Regions from separate parts of the Eubacterium sp. AF19-12LB genome, predicted to be linked through region 2. Evidence: predicted binding sites of a transcription regulator. Region 2 holds the regulator's gene; each other region holds the start of a gene.
The links. The regulator HrcA, encoded in region 2, represses chaperone genes, less so after heat shock. The targets are predictions, from matches to a motif close to TGTTAGCACTCNNNNNNNNNGAGTGCTAACA.

Region 1 (2,290 bases), on a different contig from region 2:
AGAATCCACGCATACTTCTAACACATAGTGATTCATTCTTTTTTCCTCTTTTTATAATATATTTATTTTTATTCATGACTATTATTAAAAACAGTTATCAAAACGGAACAATTTTTGTATTCCTTAAGTTTTACATCTTCGTCAATATATCTATTATACATAAAAGACAGCATATATACTATGCGTATTTAAATAATTACGCTTCTAAATGTTTATCCTAATTTCTTCCATATTATTCGATATAAACTATATTATCTTACATACTCTTCTATTAAATTGAAATCATTTATTTTCATATTTTTACTGTTCATTGCAAAATAATCGCCTTTTGCATTAATATTTTTGCTATACCATAATGGATATTTCCATTGAAAGCTACTATTTGAAAATTTAATATTTTCACTCTACGTATAACTAATTTATGGCATATAAAAACTCCCTTCACGCATCGGCAAAGGGAGTTTTATTCAAATCATCTTCTGATGATTCATCTTCTGATGATTCATCTTATGCTATTTTATCCTTCAATAGCAATGTATTTACTTTTTGGTTCTATCTTCTCCTGTTCTTTTGGAACATTGAATGATAAAATACCATTTTCATATTTAGGGTGTATATCTTCGACTGTTACATTATCACCTACATAAAAGCTTCTGCTCAAACTTCCTGCATAACGTTCACGTCTTACATATTTACCCTTCTTATCTTTCTCATCCTTATCAAGACCTTTAGCGGCGCTGATTGTTAACATACCATCTTCCAGTTTCATCTGGATTTCGTCCTTTTTAAATCCCGGAAGGTCTATATCTACCTCATATCCGTTTTCAGTATCTTTTACATCTGTTTTCATCAAATTCTTTGCATGTTTACCATACAATTCTTTTCCTGCATCAGCAAATGCCGGGAATGCAAAATCATCTGTAAAATCATTCATAAAATCATCAAATAAGTTTTCTCCAAAAATACTAGGCATCATCATAAGTCATATCTCCTTTCAAATCAGATATAAAAATTATATTTGCACTATCGGAGAAATCCGAGGTGTAGTTTTTATATTGTAAACTAAGGTTTTGGTTAAACACTTGGATTTTTACTGATTGCTGAATCATCATTCACTAAAAACAATTACCTGAATTATCATTCATTAATCTTTAAATCCTTATCTTTTAACTCTCTTCCTTTGTTCTGACTACGTTATAACTCGTTTTATTAGCACTGTCAAGAGGTGAGTGCTAATTTTTTTGTGAAGATTTTGTGAACTTATATTACCATCTCTGTATAATATCTATTTTCCATAACATACACCTTAATTTTTCCGTTGTACTTCTTAACAATATCATATATAATAGCCTGTCCCATTCCATGTTCCTGCTTGTTTTTCTTAGTTGTATCACCAATTGTAATCGGACTTTGTTTTAAAGTTTTATTATTAATTTTAATTTCAAGCACTTCCATATTACATTTACAATAAAATTCAATTTCCCCTTGTTTTAATTTTTTACTTTCTTCTATCGCATTGTCAAATAGGTTTGCTATTATTGCTATTAAATCAATTTCACTTACTAAAATCTGTTCATTTACATCAGCTTCAATTTTTATATTAATTTCATTTTGCCCGCATTGTCTTACTTTATTTTCAATAACTGAATTAATCAATATGTTATTACAATAATTATACAAATTATTATCGCTAATCATTGGCATTTCGCAAATGCCTTTTTCAAAAGAATCAATTTCATTATTTTGGCTTAATAACGTTCTGATTTCTTTCATTTTAATCTCAATATCACGTTTAATCTTTTCGGTATTTTCCATCTGATATTTAAGTGTCCGATAATATTCCTTCATTACTGTATTTTCTATATTTAAAATTTTATTTTCCTGTGCTATTCTTTTTTCATTTTTCTTGCGGATTATCCAAGATACACTATACATAATTAAAATAGCTGTGCAAATTCTAAAAACATATAAAACAATAACAAACATGATTTCTTTAGTCACAAAAGATTTCGCAGAATTAACAAAAAACGCATACATATCAAAAACAATCAATAGCATCCACCATATAATAGGATACTTTATTCTCTTTTCATAAAAGTTTCCAAAGCATTTCTTTATAATTGTTGTCATTATAAAAATTTCAAATATAGATATTAATAATGCGACAATTGCTATTATAATGTTTTTACTATCCATATTTGTTTTTACAAAATAAGGTAGCATATCATTCTTTCCACCGGTTATCACAACCGTAGGCATAACTATAAATGCAATTCCAAATGTCTCGACA
Region 2 (2,290 bases):
TGATGGAAGGAGTAAACAAAACTAAATTTGAAACACTTTTTAATAAGAAAATAGAAAACGTATACGGTAATGTCTTAGAAAAACTCACACAGGAGAAATTATTGAAAACCGAAAACGACAATATAAAACTTACCGAAAGAGGAATTGATGTAAGCAATGTAGTATTATCAGAGTTTTTATTATAATATGGAAAATATTCTATTTAATACTAATAAAAATCATAGCACAAACCGGATAAATGTATATAATACCGAAAGAGCATTTGCCGCCGTCGGTTCAATGTTCCATCATATGGAATGACTAGAACCGAAGGTTCTAATGTCAGACCATATGGTGGAACATTAGAACTGCTACGAGCGGCAAGCAGCGAAAGCGTTCTTTCGATATTATATACATTTTTAATTGCAAGCAGCGAAAGCGTTCTTTCGATATTATATACATCCTTAAGGTTTGTGCTATTTTTCTATGTTCACAAATTATTTACAAAAGTTTCTATAATTTTTTTTGCAAAAATGTTGACAAATAATATGGTGGGTGCTATTTTAATTTATGAAAGATGTTAGCACTCAAAACTAACGAGTGCTAATAAAGTAGAAAGGAGATGGAATATGGAACTGACAGAGAGAAAAGTAAAAATATTACAGGCAGTCATTCGTAACTATTTGGAAACAGGCGAGCCCGTTGGTTCAAGAACCATTTCTAAGTATACAGATCTTAACTTAAGTTCAGCAACCATTCGTAATGAGATGGCTGACTTAGAAGAGATGGGATATATAGTTCAGCCTCATACATCAGCAGGACGAATTCCTACAGATAAAGGTTACAGACTTTATGTTGACGATTTAATGAAAGAAAAAGTTCAGGAATTAGACAACAGAGAAAAGAAAGTAACTGAAAGAGAAAACCTTTTATTTGAAAAGGTTGATAAGGTTGAAACCCTTCTTCAGAATATGGCGAAGATGCTTGCAACCAATACTAATTATGCAACAATGATTTCAACATCAAGGGATAACGAAGATAAGATAAAATTCATTCAGCTGTCACTTATGGATGACAATCAGATTTTATGTATTGTTGTTTCGGGAAGAAACAGAGTAGTAAACAAGATTATAAAAGTTAAAGATCAGATTAATGAAGAAATGGTTTTGAGACTTAATGTGGCACTCAATACAAGTCTTGCAGGATTAGCAGTTGAGCAGATTAACATAGCTGTTATTTCAACACTTACATCTAATGCAGGTGAACATAAAGAATTAGTAACAGATGTGTTACAGGCAATTACAGAAGCCATTGCATCAGAAGCACAGATGAAGATTTATACATCAGGTGCAACGAATATTTTGAAGTATCCTGAATTAAGCAGTAACGAGAATGCAAGTTTGTTGCTTTCAACATTTGAAGAAAAGAAGCCATTAACCAATTTGGTAAATGATAATGAAACAGGAATTCAGGTTTATATCGGTGAAGAAACTCCGGTAGAAGGAATGAAGGATTGTAGTGTTGTAACAGCAACTTATGAATTAGAAGATGGCATTAAAGGTACCATCGGAGTTATAGGTCCGAAGCGAATGGATTATGAGAAAGTTGTAGAGACATTAAGAACAGTTAAGGGCCAGTTAAGCGATGCTTTCAAGAAGGAAGACGAATAGAAAGGAAGGTCCAATGGAAAAGAATATTAACGATATGCCTGAAGAAGAAAAGGTAGAAAAATCTGAAACTGAAGAAGAAACAGTAGAAGATACAAATGAAACAGTAGAAACTGAAAAAGAAACAACAGAAGATACTAAAGAAGATAAAGACAAAAAAGAAGCAGAAGATAAAAATTCTTCAGACAAAAAAGAAAAGAAAAAAATATTTGGAAAGAAAGATAAGAAAGACCAGCAGATAGAAGAATTAACTGATAAACATAAAAGACTTATGGCTGAATTCCAAAACTACAGAAACCGTAGCGAAAAAGAAAAATCAGCAATGTTTGAAGTTGGTGCAAGATCAATTATTGAAAAACTTCTTCCGATTGTGGATAACTTTGAAAGAGGTATCGCAGCATTATCAGAAGAAGAACAAAAATCACCAACAGGTCAGGGAATGAATTTAATATATAAGCAGTTGATGACAGCATTTGAAGAAATGGGAGTTACAGTCATTGAAGCTAAAGGCCAACAGTTTGATCCGGAATTACACAATGCAGTAATGCATGAAGACAATGACGAATTAGAAGAAAATGTTGTTGTTGAGGAATTCCAGAAAGGCTATAAATATAGAGACAGTGTTATAAGACATAGCATGGTTA
Region 3 (2,290 bases), on a different contig from region 2:
ATATATGCTGAAATATATCCTCTGTCAAACTGCATACCTTCAACAAGGTCAAGCTCAGTTTTCATTGTCTTTGATTCTTCAATTGTGATTACACCATCGTTAGAAACTTTTTCCATTGCATCTGCAACCATTTCTCCGACTTCTTCATCTCCAGCTGAAATTGCAGCTACTTTAGCAATCTGTTCCTTACCTGTAACCTTACTACTCATTTCTGAAATTGCCTTAACAGCTTCATCTGTAGCTTTCTGCATACCCTTTCTTAAAATAATTGGGTTAGCACCTGCAGCTAAATTTTTCATTCCTGCATTAATCATAGCCTGTGCTAAAACTGTAGCTGTTGTTGTTCCATCACCTGCAACATCATTTGTCTTAGTAGCTACTTCTCTAACCAACTGTGCACCCATATTTTCAAATGCATCTTCTAATTCAACTTCTTTAGCAATTGTTACACCATCATTAGTAATAAGTGGTGCACCATATGATTTATCTAAAACAACATTTCTTCCTTTAGGTCCAAGTGTTACTTTTACTGTATTTGCCAACTGATTTACTCCAGCTTCTAACGCAACTCTGGCATCTGCTCCAAATTTAATTTCTTTAGCCATTTTTATAACCTCCATTCAAATTTCCAATTTATAAGTATGATATTAAAGCTATTCAACTACAGCTAAAATATCATTCTGTCTAACTATAATATATTCCTCGCCATCTAATTTAACTTCATTTCCTGCATATTTTGAATATATTACTTTATCTCCGGCTTTAACCTGCATTGTTACTTCTTTACCGTCTACAACTCCACCGGGACCTACAGCAATTACTTCTGCCTGTTGTGGTTTTTCCTGTGACTGTGTTGTCAAAATAATTCCTGACTGTGTCTTTTCTTCAGGTTCAGCCTGTTTCAATACTACTCTGTCTCCTAATGGTACTAATTTCATTTAAAACTACCTCCTTTTCAGCTTGTTAGCACTCTTTCTTTTTGAGTGCTAACCCAATAACCTAATAATATATCAATTATTTCAAATATGCAACCCCTTATTTTTATTTTTTATTGTTACTTTTCTTCTTTTTATCTGTATTCGTTCCAATTTTACCATTTCTTCCAAAGCAAAATAAATACTGCTGTGCATAGCCTCCATACTCACCATAATGATTAGATGCGAATTTTTGTATTTCCTCTTTACTTGTTTCTTTTCCAAAATAAATGGCTTCCATTATACGTTTAATCCACACATCAATAGGAAATGCATTTCTATATCCAAGTCCAAATAGCAAAACACAGTTTGCAACTTTATCTCCCACTCCCTTTATTGACTTTAATAATTCTCTTCCATCTTCTTCTTTTAGATTTGCAAATAATTCTTCATTTATTTCACCCAAAGCAAGTTTTTGTGATGCATCATATAAATAAGGTGCCCTAAATCCGGACTTCATTTCCCTAAATGCTTCTTCTGTTATTTTCCCTAACTTTTCAGGATTTGGGAAACTATAGTATTTTTCACCATTTACCTCACCAAGATATTCACCATATTGTTCACTTATTCTTTTTACAATCTGCTTGATTTGAGGTATTTGTTTGTTTTGTGAAATAATAAAAGATATTAACACTTCATGGAAATCCTGATTTAAAATTCTAACTCCATAATTTTCTTTAATTGCACTTTCTAATTTATTATCCTTCTTTAACAAATATGATTTAATTTCATCATAATCTCTATCTAAATCAAAATAATTAGTCCATATTTTTTCTACATCTTCCTTTGAAGTATTATAAAATATAAGTTGATTTTCATCTTGTTTTATATGAAGCATTTTATTTTTTGCAACAATAACATATTCTTCTTTATCTAACTTATAAAATCTAAAACACTGACCACATTCTAATGTCTGTTCCAAATCAAAATCTTTAAGTTCATTTATTAGAGTATTTTTTCCATTCTCTGTAATTTTCATTTGTTTTTCCTCTTTTCTTACGAATATTTAACTAATCTAATAGGTAGAGTATCATTTTTATTATTCACATTCAATATAGATATTTATGTAAATTTATTACATTCTATTTTTTTAGCGTATGTAATATACATAAGTTTATATTTACTCACTTTTTACTCACACAATAACTTATGACATTATGTCCTCTTTTTTTAATAATTAATATTAAAATTGTCATAATTTCTTTACATTATTTAATGTATTTCTCCTTTATTTTAGTCCAAAATAGTTATATAATTATATTAAAATGTTGACAACGAAAGGAGACTGTATTATGGGATTTTTTAAAAAATTAGTT

Region 1: the regulator HrcA is predicted to act here: its motif matches at 1,208-1,238, upstream of DWX29_RS10480 (Hsp20/alpha crystallin family protein).
Region 3: the regulator HrcA is predicted to act here: its motif matches at 962-992, upstream of groES (co-chaperone GroES).

The regions. Positions count from the first base shown of each region.
Region 1 is NZ_QUGP01000010.1:80,879-83,168, reverse strand. Features, by position in the region: gene DWX29_RS10485 (copper homeostasis protein CutC) at 1-36, opposite strand, end outside; gene DWX29_RS10480 (Hsp20/alpha crystallin family protein) at 518-979, opposite strand; gene DWX29_RS10475 (GHKL domain-containing protein) at 1,261-2,290, opposite strand, start outside.
Region 2 is NZ_QUGP01000003.1:252,485-254,774, forward strand. Features, by position in the region: gene hemW (radical SAM family heme chaperone HemW) at 1-185, shown strand, start outside; gene hrcA (heat-inducible transcriptional repressor HrcA) at 609-1,649, shown strand; gene grpE (nucleotide exchange factor GrpE) at 1,663-2,290, shown strand, end outside.
Region 3 is NZ_QUGP01000002.1:64,757-67,046, reverse strand. Features, by position in the region: gene groL (chaperonin GroEL) at 1-605, opposite strand, end outside; gene groES (co-chaperone GroES) at 654-938, opposite strand; gene DWX29_RS01945 (DNA glycosylase) at 1,042-1,953, opposite strand; gene DWX29_RS01940 (hypothetical protein) at 2,267-2,290, shown strand, end outside.